4 regions of the Pantoea sp. PA1 genome follow, and region 4 is predicted to be linked to each of the others. Evidence: predicted binding sites of a transcription regulator. Region 4 holds the regulator's gene; each other region holds the start of a gene.
What was found. The regulator PurR, encoded in region 4, represses purine synthesis genes. The targets are predictions, from matches to a motif close to CANGCAAACGTTTGCNTG.
Positions count from the first base shown of each region.

Region 1 (5,045 bases), 410 kb from region 4:
GATCATCGGCGGTTCACAGCGTGAAGAGCGTCTGGATGTGCTGGATGCGCGTCTGGAAGAGATGGGGCTGAATAAAGAGGATTACTGGTGGTATCGTGACCTGCGTCGCTATGGCACCGTTCCGCATTCTGGCTTTGGTCTGGGCTTTGAACGTTTAATCGCCTATGTTACCGGCGTACAAAATGTCAGGGACGTTATCCCCTTCCCACGCACCCCACGCAATGCGAGTTTCTGACATTCGGCATTAAATATAAGAAAATCATATATATAAAGAGGTCGGCACTGCCGGCCTTTTTTTATTTTTGTAAATTTTGAGTTCTCTCACAAAGTTCCGTCTTTTTTACATTTTGTAATACATATTTTCCTTTGGAAACCAGATTGCGAGTTTAGTAGCATTTTCGCGCTAGAATTACGGCGGGGGGGATGGAAAGATGCGTGCAGACACAGGAAGACACCAAACTTCGTTGAGGGTTCTGTAAAGATTTCCTTACGGCAGTGGCAGGTGTACAAATAACTCCAATGAGGGTAATGAATAATGATGAAGCGCAATATTCTGGCAGTGGTTATCCCTGCTCTGTTAGCCGCCGGCGCAGCCAATGCTGCCGAAATCTATAACAAAGACGGCAACAAACTGGACCTGTACGGTAAAGCTGTTGGTCTGCATTACTTCTCTGATAACGATGCAGCAAATGGCGATGGCAACAACGGTGACAAATCCTACGTTCGTTTCGGCTTCAAAGGTGAAACTCAGATTAATGACCAGCTGACCGGTTACGGCCAGTGGGAATATAACATTCAGGCGAACAACTCTGAAGGTTCTGACGCACAGAACGGCAACAAGACTCGTCTGGGCTTTGCCGGTCTGAAATTCGGCGATGCAGGTTCAATCGACTACGGCCGTAACTACGGTGTGGTTTACGATGCAATCGGCTGGACCGATATGCTGCCAGAATTCGGTGGCGACTCAGGATACTCTGACAACTTCATGAACGGTCGTAGCACCGGCCTGCTGACCTACCGCAACACCAACTTCTTTGGTCTGGTAGATGGCTGGGATTTCGCTGTTCAGTATCAGGGCAAAAACGAGCGTACCGACACTCGTCGTGCTAACGGCGACGGCTGGGGCGCATCGACCAGCTATACCTCACCAATCGGTGTTGGTGTAGTTGGTGCATACAGCAGCAGCGATCGTACCGACTCTCAGGCAGACGGTACCACTGATATCAACGGTAACGTTGTTGGTCAGGGCAAACGCGCTGAAAACTGGGCAACTGCTCTGAAATATGATGCAAACAACGTTTATCTGGCAGCGATGTACGGTGAAACCCGTAACTCTACGCCTATCTCTGTTGTGACTGGCCTGAACAACACCACCAGCGCTGCCTCTGCTAACAAAGCTCAGAACATTGAACTGGTTGCACAGTATCAGTTCGACTTCGGTCTGCGTCCATCTATTGCCTACGTTCAGTCTAAAGGCAAGGACATCGAAGGCGTGGGCGATGCTGACCTGGTTAAATACATTGACGTCGGCGCAACTTATTACTTCAACAAAAACATGTCTACCTATGTGGACTATCAGATTAACCAGCTGGATGACAACAACCGTCTGGGTCTGAACTCTGATGACACTGTAGCAGTGGGCCTGGTTTACCAGTTCTAATCCTGCTTTAAACATGTTGAAAAACGGGGCCACGGCCCCGTTTTTTTATGGCCGTTAATCACAACCTCTGCGCTGCTTAACCCCTTTCCGCTCTGCGTTAACGTCTTTATCTCACCATCGCGCAATCCGCACCGCAAAATAGAGCATTTTGATTCGCAAACGGTTGGCATTTGCCTGGCCGGACGTTAACCTGAGAGCCCTCTTGCAAACGTTCACGCTAATGGACCTGACACATGTTTGAATCGATCTCTGCTGCACCCGCCGATCCTATTCTCGGGCTCGCCGATCTGTTTCGTGCTGATGACCGCCCTGAAAAAATCAATCTGGGTATCGGCGTCTATAAAGACGAAACCGGCAAGACCCCGGTGCTGACCAGTGTTAAAAAGGCTGAGCAGTATCTGCTGGAAAACGAAACCACCAAAAACTATCTCAGCATTGATGGTCTGGCGGATTTCGCGCGCTGCACGCAGGCCCTGCTGTTCGGCAATGACAGCCCACTGATTAGCGCTCGCCGTGCACGTACGGCACAGACGCCAGGTGGCACAGGCGCGCTGCGCATTGCGGCAGATTTTCTGGCCACGCAGACGGCGGTAAAACGGGTCTGGATCAGCAATCCCAGCTGGCCGAATCATAAAAATGTGTTCAATGCTGCCGGTCTTGAGGTGTGTGAATATCACTATTATGACGCGGCAAACCATACGCTTGATTTTGAGGGAATGCTGGCGTCGCTGAGTCAGGTTCAGCCTGGCGACGTGGTACTTTTCCACGGCTGCTGCCATAACCCGACCGGTATCGATCCGACAGCGGAGCAGTGGCAGAAGCTGGCAGAGATCTCACAGGCGAATGGCTGGCTGCCGCTGTTCGATTTCGCTTATCAGGGCTTTGCCCGTGGTCTGGACGAAGATGCCGAAGGCCTGCGTATTTTCGCCGCGTCACATCAGGAGCTGATCGTCGCCAGCTCATACTCGAAGAATTTTGGTCTCTACAATGAGCGCGTGGGGGCCATCACGCTGGTAGCGGCCGACGCCGGCGTAGCAGAAACCGCATTCAGCCAGGTGAAATACACCATTCGTGCCAACTACTCCAACCCCCCGGCGCATGGTGCGGCCGTCGTCGCGACGATTCTGAGTAACGACGCGCTGCGGACGATCTGGGAGCAGGAGCTGTCGGACATGCGTCAGCGCATTCAGCGTATGCGGCAGCTGTTTGTTAACACGCTGGCAGAGAAAGGTGCGCAGCGTGACTTCAGCTTTATCATTAAGCAAAACGGCATGTTTTCATTCAGCGGCTTAACCAAAGAGCAGGTTATTCGCCTGCGTGAAGAGTTCGCTGTGTATGCCGTTAACTCTGGTCGCGTGAATGTGGCCGGAATGACGCCGGACAACATGTCGGCGCTGTGCGAAGCGATTGTCGCGGTGCTCTGAGGCAGGCGATAAACAAAAATGGGCCTGAGGGCCCATTTTTTATGGCAGCAAAAGGTCTGATTTACTGCAGGAAAGGATTGCTGATGCGTTCCTGTCCCAGTGTGGAGATCGGGCCGTGGCCGGGCAGAAAAGTCACATCATCGCCCAGCGGCAGCAATTTAGTGTGAATCGCCTCAATTAACTGCTGATGATCGCCCTGCGGGAAGTCTGTTCGCCCCACGCCGCCATTAAAAATCACATCACCTGAAATCAGCAGCCTTCCGGGACGGTCAAAGAACACCACATGACCAGGTGAATGGCCCGGGCAGTGCAGGACCTCCAGCGTAGTCAGCCCGACCTGCACACTCTCCCCCTCTTCCAGCCAGCGATCCGGCGTAAAAGGGGCGCACTCTTCCAGTCCGAACATCCGGCTCTGCGTGGGCAGCGCCTCCAGCCAGAAAGCATCCCGCTTTTGTGGCCCGACAATAGGGATCTGATAGTAAGCCGCCAGTTCTACCGCGGCTCCGACATGATCGAGATGACCATGGGTCAGCAGAATCTGAGCGGGTTTGAGTCTGAGCTGTTCCAGCGTTTGTTTAATCAGATCGGCATCGCCGCCTGGATCGACCAAAGCAGCTTCACGGGTGGTGCCGCACCAGATAACGGAACAGTTCTGGGCAAAGGCTGTAACAGGAATAATGTGGTAGTTCATAACGCTCCATGACCGGCTCACGCAGCGTCGCCGGTGTCGTTACCAGTGCCTGATCGGACCGGTATCAATATGTACAAAGTTACTGCGGGGATAATATCCTACACCACCCGCACGCAGAGATAACGCCGCTTTGCGTACATTGGCTAATGAAACCCCTTCAATATGGAAATCCATCGCCTGGCCTTTGGTGTGATAGCTATGCTTCGCGACTCCCGGACCGCTCTCACGTAACATATTGTTGGTCGCCAGTGAACGGTAGCCCGAGACCAGCTGGACAGGTTTGCGCGTACCGAGCAGTGCCTGCAGGCGGAAAATCTGATCGAAGAGGTGCGGATCAATGCTTTTCACTTTATTGGCGCGGTAGTCACGGAAAAAGTGATTTAATCGTGTCAACTCATCCTTGTCGTAACTCTTACCATTAAAAAATTCAGTTTTAAGGGTTTCACCGGTGTGAAGATTGTTAAGCATCAATACACGCGGGCGAGATGTGGAAAGCGAAGCCCTTGCAGAAGCGGGCAATAATGCCAGTCCGGCGGCGGCACTACCGCAAAGCAGCAGGTTGCGACGAAAAGAATCAATAGTAGACATGTAGCGGTTTACCTGAGAGTGAAGCCATAGAAATGTGCAAAAAGCGCACAGGCCGAACCATAACTTTCTCTCAGGTAAGCGTCAACCCATGTGGGGCGTGTTTGAGAGGCGATTCCCGAAGGAATCGCTCTCAGAGGATATTTCTTACGGTGCCAGGTGCGCCGCTAACGATTTAAAATCAATCACTAGAGCAATAACTGTTTGGCCCGGCTCAGTGCCTGACTGCCCGAACGGGCGGTGTCATCATAATTGTAAATATCTGTTCTGAACTGCGGCTTGCCATCATCAGCAACCCAGGCCGTAAGGTAATAGAGATTGACCGGGATGCGATGGCGAATCGGCACATAACGGGTATCCCCCTCTTTCAGGGTGCTGGAAATACGGGAGTCGTTCCAGCCTGCATCCTGCAGTAACAACCCGGCCAGTTCTGATGCCTTATTCACACGCACGCAGCCTGAGCTGAGCGCACGAATATCACGCTGAAACAGGTTATGGTTTGGCGTGTCATGCAGATAGATGGCATCTGAACTAGGCATGTTGAATTTGTATCGGCCCAGCGCATTCGTCTGACCCGGAGCCTGAATCATCCGGTAAGGGAAGGATGCAGCGGAAACCATGCGCCAGTCGATCATGCTGGGATCGATCACTTCAGCGTCAGCACTCCAGCCCGACAGCAGGGTAT
Region 1 covers NZ_JBXGEE010000001.1:565,813-570,857, reverse strand. Annotated here, with positions in the region: gene asnS (asparagine--tRNA ligase) at 1-235, shown strand, start outside; gene ompF (porin OmpF) at 536-1,660, shown strand; gene AC1V0D_RS02905 (amino acid aminotransferase) at 1,894-3,084, shown strand; gene AC1V0D_RS02900 (MBL fold metallo-hydrolase) at 3,146-3,775, opposite strand; gene mepK (peptidoglycan L,D-endopeptidase MepK) at 3,815-4,363, opposite strand; gene ldtD (L,D-transpeptidase) at 4,549-5,045, opposite strand, start outside.
Region 1: the regulator PurR is predicted to act here: its motif matches at 1,813-1,830, upstream of AC1V0D_RS02905 (amino acid aminotransferase).

Region 2 (5,045 bases), on a different contig from region 4:
CAGCGTTACCGCTTTGTTCGACACCACCTGCAGCTGCGGGTCGCGGTTGCGCTGCTGCTGCTCCATACGCTGCGACAGCACATCCAGCGCTTCGCTGGTCGGCTCACCGGCAATCACGATGATGGCGCGGGCTCCGGTTTCATCCGCATAGACATGCATATTGGTTGTCTGCGAACCCAGTTTGCCGCTTTTGTCTGACATGCCTGGCGGCAGTGAGAAGCTCAGTTTGCCATCCATCAGCGTCACGGTTTGCGCCGACTGACTGGCGCTGACGCCGTTGTCATTCGCCGCGTCATCTTTCTTCTGATCGCAGGCTGCTAAGCCCAGAACCAGTAAGCCCATTCCTACATATTTCACCAGGTTACGCATCAGAATCCCTTTTTAAATTTCCGGTCAGGCATCAGTACAACAGGAATCAGGCTGCAAACGCAACCTGATGATTGTCAGAAGATCTTAGCGGGTAATGGCGGAAAAATGTATGGCGGATTAGCCGAAATTTACCTGGCGGGCAGTCTGGCGTTCAGCCAGACGTTTCAGCGCGGCGTTAAGCAGCACGCCGTAAGCGGGCAGGAAGAAGACCATGCAGATCAGCACCTTGAAGCTGTAATCCACCAGCGCAATCTCCACCCAGTGCTGCGCCATAAACGCATCGGGACTTTTATAGAAGGCGATAAAGAAGAAGGCCAGCGTATCGCTGATATTCCCCAGGAACATGGCGCAGCCCGGTGCGACCCACCACTGCGGCAGGCGGCGCAGCCGGTTGAAGACGTGAACGTCGAGGATCTGACCCAGCGCATAGGCCATAAAGCTGGCGCAGGCGATGCGGGCCACGAACAGGTTGATCTCTTTCAGTGCCTGCCAGCCCTGCCACTCTCCCTGATAAAACAGCGACGAAACGCCGTAAGAGATAAACAGCGCCGGGATCATCACCGCCAGGATAATACGACGGGCCAGCGGTGCGCCAAAAATACGCACGGTGAGATCGGTCGCCAGGAAGATAAACGGGAAGCTGAACGCGCCCCACGTGGTGTGGAAGCCAAAGACAGAAACAGGCAGCTGAACCAGGTAGTTGCTCGATGTGATCACCAGCAGGTGAAAAAGCGACAACCAGAAAAGCGCATGCATGCGCTGACGCGAAGAAAATGCGAGCATAGTCAACCTTTTTAATGTTGGGGTGAGGGAACCCATTGCGGGACACCGTTCGGGCGGTGCCAGGCAGTTTTATGAGCAAAAAGCGGCGGCATATTACCGCGTTGTGCTTTTTATGCAATGGTTAATTTTAGCGCAATCGTTATCGCCTTGCGTCACGGTCAGCACGCGCTAGAATGAGCGCCCCTGACCTGAAGCGAGTTGAATATGAGCGATCTTTTTTCCTCTGCCGACCATCAGCTGGATGCCCGCGGCCTGCGTTGCCCGGAGCCGGTGATGATGGTGCGCAAAACCGTACGTGGCCTGCAGGAGGGTGAGACCTTACTGATCATTGCCGACGATCCCGCCACAACCCGCGATATTCCCGGCTTTTGCCGCTTTATGGAACATGGTCTGCTGGCGCAGCAGACGGAGACGCTGCCCTATCAGTTTCTGATCCGCAAAGGGATGGCGGGATAACCCCAGCCGCACCGGCCGCTGTTATCCCCCGCCCCTGGCCGGCGCCGCGCGCTCAGTCGCGGTGGCGCAGCAGGCGCAGCGCGTTGGCCGTTACCAGCGCGGTCGCACCGGAATCCGCCAGCACCGCCAGCCAGAGTCCGGTCAGCCCCAGCAGGGTCGTGACCAGAAAAATCGCCTTCAGCCCCAGCGCAATGCCGATATTCTGACGGATAATGCGGCGTGTCCGGCGCGCCAGCGCAATCATCGGGGCCAGCTGCGTGAGCTGATTCCGCGTCAGCGCTGCATCGGCCGCTTCCAGTGCCACATCGGTGCCGCTGCCCATGGCAATGCCCAGCGTTGCTGCTTTCATTGCCGGTGCATCATTGATGCCATCCCCGACCATCGCCAGCGGCTGCTGCTGACTCAGCTCACGGATAGCGGCCACTTTATCGGCGGGCAGCAGGCTGGCGCGATAATCGATCCCCAGCTCGCGGGCGAGCGTCGCGGCGGCGCGCGGGTTATCGCCGGTCAGCATCAGACTCTCAATGCCGAGCCGGTTCAGCCCCTGAATGGCCGCCACTGCATCGCTGCGCAGCCGATCGCGCAATGCCAGCGCACCCAGCGCCTCACCGTCGCGCATCAGCACCACCAGGGTGTTACCTTCCTCCTCCTGCTGCGCAATCTGCCTGCGCTGCTGTGCGGTCAGCCCTGGCGCATGAGCGGGCGTCAGCAGTTCAATCTGCTGCTCTGCTACACGGGCCCGGATGCCGCGTCCGGCCAGAACCTGCTGATCCCGTGCATCCGGCATCGGCAGATGACGCGCCTGGGCGGCCGCCACAATGGCGCTGGCCAGCGGATGGGTCGCCCCCTGTTCGGCTGCGGCGCTCAGCGCCAGCATCTCCGCTTCACTGGCCGCGCCAAACCGCAGGATCTGTGTCAGCTGCGGTTTGCCCGGCGTCAGGGTGCCGGTTTTATCAAACGCGACTTTGCGCAGCGAACTCAGCCGCTCCAGCGCCGCGCCGCCTTTGATCAGTGCACCCTGCCGTGCCGCCGCCGCCAGCCCGGAGGTAATGGCCGCGGGGGTGGAGATCACCAGCGCACAGGGACAGCCGATCAGCAGCAGGGTCAGGCCCTTGTAGATCCACGGCTGCCAGTCGCCTGCGCCGAGCAGGGGCGGCCCCACCATCACCAGCAGCGACAGCAGCATCACCAGCGGCGTGTAGAGACGACTGAACTGGTCGATAAAGCGCTCGACCGGGGCACGGTGTGTCTCCGCCTCTTCAATCAGCTGCAGGATACGGTCAATAGCGCTTTCACCCGGTTCCGACACCACTTCCAGCTCCACCTGACGATCCACGCTGGTGGCACCGGCGGGAATCGTTTCGCCGCTGGCTCGCGTGACCGGCAGTGACTCACCGGTCAGCGCGCTCTCATCGAAGCTGGCGAGCGGGCTGATTAACCGGCCGTCGACCGGCAGTCGGCTGCCCGCCGCCACTTCAATCCGATCGCCGGGGCGCAGCGCCGCGAGGGGAACTTCCGTGCGCTGACCCTGTTGCAGGCGGATCGCCGATTCAGGCCGTAACGCCATCAGGCGGGTCACCCCACTGCGCGCTCTGGCGGCGGCATAGCCTTCCAGCTGTTCACCCAGCTGAAACAGCAGCAGCACCATCGCCGCTTCGGCGTGGGCGCCAATGATCAGCGCGCCCGCCGACGCCAGCGTCATTAATGTTTCGATGGTAAACGGCGAACCGCTGCGCAGGCGCTGCCAGGCGCCGCGGGCTACCGGGGCCAGCCCGATGAGCGTGGTCAGCACAAACAGCCGATCCCCCCAGGCGGGCGCGAACTGGCCGAGAACGCTGCTGAGCAGCACCAGCAGCGCCAGTAAAAGCAGCATCCGGTTTTGCTGCCAGCCCGGACGGGCGGCGGGAGTGACTGAGGAGGCTGATGAGGCCGTCAGCTCAAATCCGGCTTTTCTGACCGCCTGTTCGACAGCGTTCCGGACATCCTGGCTGGCGCTGACGACAAGCTTCTCACTGCTGAACAGGACGCGGGCGTCGGTGACGCCGCTTATCTGGCGCACGGCCGTCTCAATGGTGCGGGCGCAGCCGGGGCAATCCATCCCGCTGACCTGCCAGCTAAAGGGGTAACCGGCGTCTCGCCGGTCGCTTTCCTCTGCGGCGTCGGCCTCCGTGCCAGGGCTGCTGTTGCTTTCACAGCAGCAGCCTGCCGTATCAGCCGTTACGGGTGTCGCAGCATGAACAGAAAGGGAGAGGGGACGGGCCTGGCGAACCTGGCACAGCGGTTTTGCTGCAGCGTGACTGGCACGGGGTTTGCCGCAGCCACAGGCGTGATGTTGGTGCATATGACCTCCGGAGCGTAAGAAGAGCGGGATGAGCCATGCAGCTCATCCCTTATCCTACACTCTGGAGTGGACTCCAGAGTCAAGCCGCTTTTATCACACCACCCACAAGGAGCGCACGATCATAAAGTGACCGGCAAAATAGCAGGCGGCGACGATGGCGCTGTCGGCGGTGAAGCGACGACGGTAGTGAGAGACAAACCAGATGATGTTTGCCAGCAGCAGCAGCGCTGAACCCACCATGATGGAGAAGCTGTAATCCGTCGGACGGAAGAAGTACTGCTCGGTGGCGATCCAGGTCATGACCAGGGTCATGCCGATGAAGGTGCAGACGGGCCAGCGCAGATCCTCCAGTCGGCTCCACAGCACGCCAATCAGGGCGACACCGATGATCAGCAGCGTCAGCGGGATCGGCCAGAAGAAGGTCATGGTCATGCTGGCGGCGAAGCAGAGCGTATAGAGCAGATGCGACAGGAAAAAGGCCCCTACGGCGTAGAGCATCTGCTGACGCGGCAGCAGCGTTAACGCATCACCGATCAGGGTTGCGATCAGCCCCGCCAGAATCAGGTAGTCCGTGGTCTGCAGCACCGGTGCCTGCCAGGCCAGACCCACCAGCAGCAGCAGGGTGACCGGTTTAAACAGCCAGCGTTGCCACTGCGGGCCGCGATAGGTGGCATCGACATAGAGCCAGCCGGAGAAAAGGACAGCGAGGAAAGACCAGAGCATTGTTTCTCCCTTTTTTATTCAGAATGATGAAAGATCCCAAAATATCCCTTCCAGTTTAGGTTACGCCTCAGAGATGTGACAATCAGGCAACTCTGGTTGTATCCTTTGCTCCCTGTTTCATCTTCTCCTCAGGCACAGATTCACCATGAGTAAACCCCCGCTGATTTTTATTATCGTCCTGGCGGTTATCGCCGTGCTGGCCACGCGTCAGTTCATCAAGCAACGCCGTGAAGGCGCGGTCAATGACGCGTCACCGGTGCGGGCGTTGCAGGCTGAAGTCAGAACCAAACGGGAATTTCCGGCACCCAATCGCCGTTCACGGCAGCGGGAAGTGATCGCCGGCGAAGAGATGCGGTATGAAGCCCTGTTTCAT
Region 2 covers NZ_JBXGEE010000005.1:118,454-123,498, reverse strand. Annotated here, with positions in the region: gene AC1V0D_RS18160 (DcrB family lipoprotein) at 1-369, opposite strand, end outside; gene AC1V0D_RS18155 (7-cyano-7-deazaguanine/7-aminomethyl-7-deazaguanine transporter) at 487-1,152, opposite strand; gene tusA (sulfurtransferase TusA) at 1,357-1,608, shown strand; gene AC1V0D_RS18145 (zinc/cadmium/mercury/lead-transporting ATPase) at 1,661-3,949, opposite strand; gene AC1V0D_RS18140 (lysoplasmalogenase) at 4,043-4,672, opposite strand; gene AC1V0D_RS18135 (DUF2500 domain-containing protein) at 4,818-5,045, shown strand, end outside.
Region 2: the regulator PurR is predicted to act here: its motif matches at 1,177-1,194, upstream of AC1V0D_RS18155 (7-cyano-7-deazaguanine/7-aminomethyl-7-deazaguanine transporter).

Region 3 (5,045 bases), on a different contig from region 4:
TTTATTGCCCTGCAACTGGCGTGCCAGGGTATCGCCGCTTTCTGAACAGAACGCGAACAGGCTACGGTTATTGCCGCACCGCTGGCGAACTTTTGCCATAATGACCACTCAAAGCATGGCGCATACCGATGCGCTGCTGGGCTTCGCCGGTTAGAAGCCGTCATAGTGACCTTTTCAAGGAGGACTTTCATGAAACTGAAAGCATTGGCTCTGGCCGCAATCATGAGCGCCGGAGCACTGCCTGGCGTACACGCTGATGAGTTACCAAATGGGCCGCACGTGGTGACCTCAGGCAAGGCAACAGTCGATGCCCGTCCCGATATCGCCACGCTCTCTATCGTGGTGAATGTCTCATCCAAAGATGCCGCCGATGCGAAAAAGCAGGCGGACAGCCGGGTTGCACAATATTTCGATTTTCTGCAGAAAAACGGCATTGAGAAGAAAGATATCGATGCGGCTAACCTGAGTACCCAGCCAGAGTACGATTACACCAAAGAGGGCAAATCTGTCCTGAAAGGCTACCGCGCGGTGCGTCAGGTTCAGGTCACTCTGCGTCAGCTGGACAAGCTGAACGATCTGCTGGATGGGGCACTGAAATCGGGTCTGAACGAGGTGCGCAGCGTCGAGTTAGGCGTGGCAAACCCGGAGAGCTACAAAGAGCAGGCACGTAAAGCGGCGATTAAAAATGCCACTCAGCAGGCCTCACAGCTGGCTGAAGGCTTTAACGCGAAGCTGGGCCCAATCTACAGCATCCGCTATCAGGTCGCTAACTATCAGCCAATGCCGATGAACCGCATGTATAAAGCGGCGGCAGCAGCCGATACCTCAGCCCAGGAAACCTACGATCAGCAGAGCATTAACTTTGACGATCAGGTCGATGTGGTGTTTGAACTCAAGCCCAACGCGCCATAATGCAAAACGGGGCTGATGTCCCGTTTGAAATTGTTGACAAAACCTGGCCCGGTTCGCTGTGAGACGGTGCCTGCACAGGAAACAGGGTCAGATCGGAAAGTCGCTAAGGCCAATCCCTGGCCGCTCGGCCCGCACCATCCCTGGCGCGGGACGCTTTCCTCTTCTGACCCTGCTCCCTGCGCGTTTAACTTTTCTGTTGTTGTAAGAGTCTTCTTTATCCCGATTTGTCAGCAACAAAAACGGGGCTTTCGCCCCGTTTTTGTTTTCAGGCTGCCACGTCGTCCTGACGCAGCACCCGATGTCCATGCGCTATCAGCGCGTCGGTGACCCGACGCATCAGACGGCTCTCCGGCGCAAAACGATGCCAGTAGAGCATCCGGCGCTGATACAGGCCAGGCGTCAAATCGATTAACTCCCCGCTTGCCAGCTCGCGCTCAATCTGCAGATGCGGAATCATACAGCAGGTCGACCCCTGTCGTGCCATCTGCACAAAGGCTTCCGATGAGTTGACGATGTGGCAGGGCACGCTCCCGGGTGAGAGGTCGAAATTCTGCTGCAGGAAGGCCTGATGCATATCATCAAGGTGGTCGAACGCGACCGCAGGCGCCTTCAGCAGGGCAGAGCGGGTCACCCCGTTGGGGAAGAAGCGATCGGCAAAGTCGCGCGACGCCACAAACAGATAGTCGAGCGCGCCGAGCTGGTCCACCAGACAGCTGGGCAGCGGCTGCGGCTGAATACTAACCGCGCCCACCACCTCACCGCGACGCAGACGCTCCTGGGTGCGGGTTTCATCTTCCACCTGCAGATTCAGGCGCACGGGCGAGTCGGCCAGCACATCTTTCAGGGCGGGCAGCAGCCAGGTCGCCAGACTGTCGGCGTTGACCGCCAGCGACAGCAGCAGCGGCGTGGTTCCACTGTTCTCATCACCCAGCCACTCCTCTTCCAGCAGCTCGACCTGATGCAGTAACGCCAGCAATTTCTGGCCCTGTTCGGTCGGACGCGGCGGCACGGTGCGCACCAGTAGCGGCTGGCCAAACAGGTTTTCCAGCTGCTTGATACGCTGAGACACCGCCGACTGGGTGATGCAGAGTTTCTGTGCGGCTCGCTCAAACCCGCGTTCGCGGATCACTGAATCCAGCGCCTGAAGCGTTCGATAATCCGGGCGTTTCATTATTCTTCTCTCTCCTTCAGGGTGGACGTCACTATGCCACAAAAGTGCCGCCTGTGATGGCTCACCTGTTTTTTGTGGGCTGGCTTCCAAAGCGTTAAATCCACGTCGGTCAGCCGAGCATTTTCAGCCAGCCTTGTTTTATACTACGCGCACTTCGTTGTCGCACAGGTTTTAAACATACCATGACCCAGGATGAACTGAAAAAAGCCGTTGGCTGGGCTGCACTTGAGTACGTGCAGCCGGGAACGGTTGTTGGCGTAGGCACCGGATCCACCGCTGCCCACTTTATCGATGCGCTTGCCACAGTCAGGCATCAGATCGAAGGTGCCGTCTCCAGCTCGGATGCCTCGACTCTGAAACTGAAAAGCCTGGGCATTCCGGTGTTTGACCTGAACGAGATCGATCTGCTGTCGGTTTACGTCGATGGTGCGGATGAGATCAACCCGCAGATGCAGATGATCAAAGGCGGTGGCGCGGCGCTGACGCGTGAAAAGATCGTGGCCGCGGTGGCGCAGACCTTTATCTGTATCGCCGACGCCTCTAAAGAGGTCGATGTGCTGGGCCGCTTCCCGCTGCCGATCGAGGTGATCCCGATGGCGCGCAGTTACGTTGCGCGTGAGCTGGTTAAAATGGGCGGCCTGCCGGAGTATCGCCAGAATGTCATCACCGATAACGGCAACATCATTCTCGACGTGCATAATCTGACTATTCTCGATCCGATTGCGCTGGAAAAGAGCATCAACGCTTTGCCTGGCGTGGTCACCGTGGGCCTGTTTGCCGCACGCGGCGCCGATATTGCGCTGATAGGCGGTCCGGATGGCGTGAAAACCATCAAAAAATGATCTGTCCGGCGTCGATACGGCGCCGCTTATTTCTGCCTGCAAATCATCTTTTCTCGCCCGGGTGAAATTTGGTGACTTATGTCACATAACCGTTATCCGCAACGGTTTCATTCTCTCTTCAACCCTGACCCCGTGATTTTGTCTGGCATTGTGGTGCTGCCAGCCGTTGCCGTGCTGGCTCCCGGGCAATCGTTTGTATTGCCCGACGCGATTTTTTTGATATTTTGACAGAAGGCTGGCTTATGGTACTCCTCATTGAATGCTGAATAGGATCGGGAAATGGCAAAGGTATCACTGGATAAAGATAAGATTAAGTTCCTGCTGGTGGAGGGTGTGCATCAGAGCGCGCTGGACAACCTGCGGGCTGCAGGCTACACCAACATCGAATTTCACAAGGGCGCGCTGGACGCTGATGCATTAAAAGCCTCCATCCGTGATGCGCACTTCATTGGTATCCGTTCCCGCTCCCAGCTCACTGAAGAGATTTTTGCGGCAGCTGAAAAGCTGGTCGCTGTCGGCTGTTTCTGTATCGGAACCAACCAGGTTGACCTGCAGGCCGCCGCCAGCCGCGGAATCCCGGTCTTCAATGCGCCGTTCTCCAATACCCGCTCGGTCGCTGAACTGGTGATTGGTGAAATGCTGCTGATGCTGCGTGGCATCCCGGAAGCGAATGCCAAAGCGCACCGTGGTATCTGGAACAAGAATGCCAAAGGCTCATTCGAAGCGCGTGGGAAAAAACTCGGCATCATCGGTTACGGCCATATCGGGATGCAGCTGGGCGTGCTGGCAGAGAGCCTGGGCATGCACGTTTTCTTCTACGACATTGAAAACAAGCTGCCGCTGGGTAATGCCACTCAGGTTCGCCATCTGGCGGAACTGCTCAACATGAGCGACGTTGTGAGCCTGCACGTACCGGAAACCGTGTCGACACAGGATATGATCGGGGCGGAGCAGCTGGCGCAGATGAAGCCTGGCGCGCTGCTGATTAACGCCTCTCGCGGCACGGTTGTGGATATCCCGGCGCTGTGCGAAGCACTGGCCAGCAAGCATGTGGGAGGCGCGGCCATCGACGTCTTCCCGGTCGAGCCAGCCACCAACAGCGATCCCTTTATCTCTCCGCTGAGTGAGTTCGACAACGTGATCCTGACGCCGCACATTGGCGGTTCGACAGAAGAAGCGCAGGAGAACATCGGTATTGAAGTTGCGGGCAAGCTGGCGAAATATTCCGATAACGGCTCCACCCTGTCGGCGGTCAACTTCCCCGAAGTCTCACTGCCGATCCACGGCATCAGCGCCAGCCGTCTGCTGCACATCCACGAGAACCGTCCGGGCGTGCTGACGGCGATCAACCAGATTTTCGCCGAGCAGGGCATTAACATCGCCGCTCAGTATCTGCAGACGTCGCCATTTATGGGCTATGTGGTCATCGATATCGATGCTGAGCCGGAAGTGGCGGAGAAAGCTCTGCAGCTGATGAAGGCTATTCCGGGGACTATCCGCGCGCGTTTACTTTACTAAGCGCTACCCGCCTGGAGAGGCGCTGAGTCGCGTCTCTTCAGGTTTCATTGCAGCCAGGTGCGCCCGGACAGGGGATTAAGCCATCTGAAAGTGTCGTAAGATCACTTCCTCTACTCCCACTGCCACAGCTTTGACGGCGTCATTACGGCCGGTAAAGGCACATCCCATTCTGCCACCGGCAGGCTGTCAACCTGCTGACAATCGTGGGCCAGACCCACGGGCAAAAAGCCGTGCTGCCGCCAGTTCTGCAGCGTGCGATCGTAGAAGCCTCCGCCCATCCCCAGACGCTGACCGGCGTGATCAAACGCCACCAGCGGCACCATCATCAGATCCAGCTGATCCAGGGTGATCAATTGCCGGATGTCTAGCGGCGGTTCGGGAATACGCAGCTTATTGGTCTGCAAAGGGGTGTCGGGCGAATAGCGCAGAAACAGTAAATTACCGGGAGAGAAGGGGTGCAAAACCGGCAGACAGACCGTTTTTTTCAGATGCCACAACCGGGCAATCAGCGGACGGGTATTGAGCTCTCCATCCACCGACAGAAACAGGGCAATATTTTGTGCGGCAGTAAGCGGGGCGTAGTTCAGGGCCAGCTCCGCAAG
Region 3 covers NZ_JBXGEE010000004.1:272,893-277,937, forward strand. Annotated here, with positions in the region: gene argO (arginine exporter ArgO) at 1-45, shown strand, start outside; gene AC1V0D_RS16845 (oxidative stress defense protein) at 190-912, shown strand; gene AC1V0D_RS16850 (LysR family transcriptional regulator ArgP) at 1,178-2,083, opposite strand; gene rpiA (ribose-5-phosphate isomerase RpiA) at 2,266-2,925, shown strand; gene serA (phosphoglycerate dehydrogenase) at 3,205-4,443, shown strand; gene AC1V0D_RS16865 (5-formyltetrahydrofolate cyclo-ligase) at 4,554-5,045, opposite strand, start outside.
Region 3: the regulator PurR is predicted to act here: its motif matches at 3,108-3,125, upstream of serA (phosphoglycerate dehydrogenase).

Region 4 (5,045 bases):
CCAGCTTACGGCGGCAGCACAGACGCCTATCGCCTGAATGAAGCGCAGCGCCAGCATCAGAAAGATATCATTCACCCACAGCATACCCGCACAGCCAGCGGCGAACAGTGCCAGCCCGGCCAGCAGCACGGGTTTACGGCCGATGCGATCGGAGAGCGGGCCCCAGAAGAGCTGACCACAGGCGAAGCCGGCCAGAAACAGACTCATGCTGGCGCTGATCAGGCCGGGCGAGGTGCGGAACGTCTCCTGCATCGCGCCAAAGGCGGGCAGGTACATATCGGTGGCTAAAAAGCCCAGCATGCTGAGCAGAGCGAGGTAGGGCATAAATCCTATATTCGACAACATCAGATTCTCATTTTGCAGGGTAAACGCGGCAGAGTGTAAAAGGTGCGTTTGCGGCTGTGAAACGGTAATATTTGCCGGTTGCTGTTAAAATTTTTGAAGGCAGATTATGTGGTCAGAGTATGCACTGGAAGTGGTTGACGCGGTTGCACGCGGGGGCAGTTTCAGCGCCGCCGCGCAGGAGTTACATCGGGTGCCGTCTGCCATCAGCTATACGGTTCGCCAGCTGGAAACCTGGCTGGCGGTGCCGCTGTTTGAGCGTCAGCACCGTGAAGTGGTACTGACCCCGGCGGGGGAGCATTTTGTCAGGGAAGGGCGCAGCGTCATCAAAAAAATGCTCGCAACCCGGCAGCAGTGTCAGCAGCTGGCTAACGGCTGGCGCGGACAGCTAAGCATTGCCGTTGATCGCATCGCCAAACCGCAGCGTACCCGGCAGCTGGTTAACGATTTTTATCGCCACTTTCCGGACATGGAGCTGCACATCAGTTATGAGGTCTTCAACGGGGTCTGGGATGCCCTGGCCGATGGCCGGGTCGATGTCGCGATTGGCGCGACCCAGGCGATACCGGTTGGCGGACGGTTTGCGTTCCGGGATATGGGGAAGCTCAACTGGCGCTGCGTGGTGGCACCCGACCATCCTCTGACGCAGGCGACCCGGATTGATGATGACACGCTGCGTCACTGGCCGTCGCTGGTGCTGGAGGATACGTCACGGGCGCTGCCGCGGCGCATGACGTGGACGCTGGACAATCAGCGCAGGCTGGTGGTGCCGGAATGGCAAACCGGGCTGGAGTGTGTGCAGGCGGGATTGTGCGTGGCGATGGTGCCGGGCCATCTGGCCCGGCCACTGCTCGACAGCGGCGCGCTGGTGGAACTGACGCTGCCGCAGGCGTTTCCGGACAGCCCCTGCTGTGTCAGCTGGGCAGAGGATCGCGCATCACCGGCAACAGGCTGGTTACTCAGCTATCTGGGTGATGCGCAAACGCTTAATCAGGAGTGGTTAAGCGAGGATTAACGGCGATAGTCGCGGAACGGACCATCCGCAACTGAACGGCGTTCAATCAGCGTGGGATGGACTTCAATCGTTTGTGACACTTCGCGCTTGCTGGTGATGCGATCAAGCAGCATATCCAGCGCCTTCTCACCCAGCTGAGCCTTGGGCTGATGGACGGTGGTCAGTGCAGGCGCAAAATAGCGCGCGTTGCGCACATTGTCATAACCGATCACCGAAATGTCCTGCGGAACGCGCAGACCCATCTCGTCAGCGGCGCAAATCGCCCCCATAGCCATGATGTCGCCACCGCAGAACACCGCCGTCGGGCGCTGCTTCTGCGACAGGATCTGCTGCATCGCCTGATAGCCCGACTCCGGCTCAAAGTCACCCTGCACAATCCACTCGGCGCGCGGCTGAATGCCCGCCTCTTCCAGCGCCTTAAGGAAACCGGCATGACGTCCGCCCCCGGTGTTGCGCTCCATCTGACCGGGGATGGCGCCGATGTCGCGGTGGCCGCGCTCAATCAGATAGCGTCCCGCCAGATAGCCACCCTGGAAGGCGTTATCCAGCACCGTATCGGTGAAGTCGGCACGCGACTCGCCCCAGTCCATCACCACCATCGGGATATTGCGGTTCTCTTCCAGCATCTGCAGCAGGTCGTCCGGGTATTCAGAGCACATGACCAGCAGGCCATCGACGCGCTTCTGCGCCATCATGCTGAGGTAGGCGCGCTGTTTTTGCAGATCGTTATGCGCATTCCCCAGAATCAGCGTATAGCCTTTGTCAAAACAGTGATTCTCGACCGCTTCGATAATCTCAGCGAAATAGGGCGCTTCGCTGGAGGTGGCCAGCAGCCCCAGCGTCCGGGTGTGATTCACCTTCAGGCTGCGCGCCACGGCGCTCGGCGAGTAGTGCAGTTCCTTGATCGCCTGCCAGACCGCATCGCGCGTCTCTTCAGCCACGAAGCGGGTTTTATTGATGACGTGCGAAACCGTGGTCGTGGAGACGCCAGCGCGTTTTGCCACATCTTTAATTGTTGCCATGAAAATCGGACTCCAGGACTTATCTAACTGTATGATAAGCGTAGTGTTAAACGTTTGCGTCTGCTCAGGGTATTTTCCGCAAAAATGCCGTGTTATGGCGCATTAAACCGGCGGCCGACGGAGAATAAATGCCTGAAAAAGTGCGCAAACGGAATCAGGGCTGCGCGCGTTGCGCAACAAGGGCGGGATTCTAACAAGGCTGAACGGATAAAACGAGATTTTTACCCACGGCTGTGGGAAAATAGAATAACCACAATGATTACGTGGTTAAAGAGCAACCCATGAGTACCGATCTTAAACTGGCGTTAATGACCACTGTCGGCTGCCTGCTGATGATTGTGGCCTTTAGTTTTACCGCTGTACTGCACTGATAAAAAAGCCGGGACTTCTCTCGGCTTTTTTCTGACACTGCATCAGCTCAGCGAATGGTTTTCGGCGTCATTACACGACGCGCACCTATGTAGTGACGCTGCCAGTAATCTTCCCCTAACGCACTGATCTGAATATCTTTGCCGGTACGCGGTGACTGAATAAACTTGCCGTCACCCAGGTAAACCCCGACGTGATCCGCGGTTCCGCGGCCATTAATGCGGAAGAAGACCAGATCGCCTTTTTCCAGTGACTCACGTTTGATAGGGGCAGCGTCACGCAGGTGATACATCTCGTTAGCGGTGCGCGGAATTTTAAACTTCACCAGATCTTTATAGGCGTACCAGACCAATCCGCTGCAGTCGAAGCCGGTGTGGGGGGAGGTGCCGCCCCACTGATAAGGTTTGCCCAGCTGGCCCATGAGCTTGGTCATCGCTGTTTCACGCGCTTTCTGGTAGCGCTGACGGTGAGATTTGCTCATTTTAATGGTGCCGGTCTCGCTGGCATCCGCGTTTTTCAGCAGGCGCTGGTGGCCGTAGCGTTTTTTCTCTTTGGTGCTGAGTCGGGCGGTCTTAAGCGAGGTTTTTTTGGCAGGTGTCTGTTTAGCGGTCAGTTCAACTTTTTTCTGTTTTTTCGTTTTGAGCTTCTGAACCGGGCTGAGACGGGTTTTTTTTGTCGTGGTTTTCACCACGCGACGTTTGCGGCGCTCATCCTCGCGCGCACTCTTTTTCTCTGCTTTATGCGTACTGACGTTCACCGGAGCGTGCGGAGACGCGGCGGCGATGTTGAAGAACAGTTGCGCAAAGGCCAGCATAAAAAGCGTAATGATTAAACGCATAGTCCATTAAGTAGTTAAGTTGTCAGGGCCACTACGCACCGCGACAAAGTTGAGATTAATCTGATCCAGGATCAGCGCCGAAGCCATTCTAGTCCAGTTCTTTTAAAAACTGTAATGCCTTTTATTGTTAATCTTTGCAACCCACGCGATTGTGCTGAAAATGAACATTTTCAGCGTCTTATATCAACGAAATTATTACGAATTATTAATCTGTTACCGGCTGTTAATAATCAGGAATTCACGCTGTGCCTGTCATGACTTAACCAGGATGGCGATTTCAGCAGGCAGCGATCAAAATCTCGTTTTCAGTCACGCTGCGAAGTCGCTACAATAAACAAACACGAAGTGACGAATTAAGGAAGGCAATTATGAGTACTGTAGAAAAAATTCAGCGCCAGATCGCAGAAAACCCGATCCTGCTGTACATGAAAGGTTCTCCGAAGCTGCCAAGCTGCGGCTTCTCTGCACAGGCGGTGCAGGCACTGTCAGCCTGCGGTGAGCGTTTTGCTTACGTGGATATTCTGCAGAACCCGGACATTCGTGCAGAGCTGCCAAAGTACGCCAACTGGCCAACTTTCCCGCAGCTGTGGGTAGACGGTGAACTGGTCGGTGGATGCGACATCATCGTTGAGATGTTACAGCGTGGTGAACTGCAGTCGCTGATTAAAGAGACCGCAGAAAAATTTAAAGAAGCAGAATAAAAAAAGGCCGACGCAATGTCGGCCTTTTTCGTTGTGGCATTCCTCAGACGGAGGCGCTGGTGTCTGCATCGCCTTCGGCAAAGGGCAGGGGCCAGCCACCTAACCGCTTCCAGCGATTCACCAGCTCACAGAACAGCGTTGCGGTCTGCTGCGTATCATACAGCGCCGAGTGTGCCTGACTGCTGTCAAACTCCATTCCCGCAGCGATACACGCCTTCGCCAGCACGGTCTGACCCAGCACCAGCCCACTCAGGGCTGCCGTGTCAAAGGTCGCAAAGGGGTGGAACGGGTTGCGTTTCAGGCTGGCACGTTCAGCCGCCGCAGACATAAAGTTCAGGTCAAACGTGGCGTTGTGCGCCACCATGATGGCGCGATTGCAGCCGCTGTCCTTGATCCCCTTGCGCACCATTTTAAAAATGGCGTGCAGCGCTTCATATTCACTGACGGCACCGCGCAGCGGATTAGCGGGATCGATACCGGTAAAGGCCAGCGCTTCAGGGTGCAGCAGCGAGCCGACAAAAGGTTCGACGTTAAAATGCAGCGTCTGGTCTGTCTGAATCCATCCCTCTTCATCCATTTTCAGCGTGATAGCGGCAATTTCCAGTAACGCATCGGTTTGTGCGTTGAAACCGGCGGTTTCCACGTCGATGACCACCGGATAGAAGCCACGGAAACGTTGATTGAGTGCATTAGGGGAATTCGATTCAGACATCAGGATCTCGTTGCAGGAAAAGGGCAGCGCGCATTATGGCAAAAAA
Region 4 covers NZ_JBXGEE010000001.1:975,739-980,783, forward strand. Annotated here, with positions in the region: gene punC (purine nucleoside transporter PunC) at 1-345, opposite strand, end outside; gene punR (DNA-binding transcriptional activator PunR) at 452-1,357, shown strand; gene purR (HTH-type transcriptional repressor PurR) at 1,354-2,379, opposite strand; gene cydH (cytochrome bd-I oxidase subunit CydH) at 2,661-2,750, shown strand; gene AC1V0D_RS04830 (C40 family peptidase) at 2,798-3,586, opposite strand; gene AC1V0D_RS04835 (Grx4 family monothiol glutaredoxin) at 3,952-4,287, shown strand; gene rnt (ribonuclease T) at 4,331-4,999, opposite strand.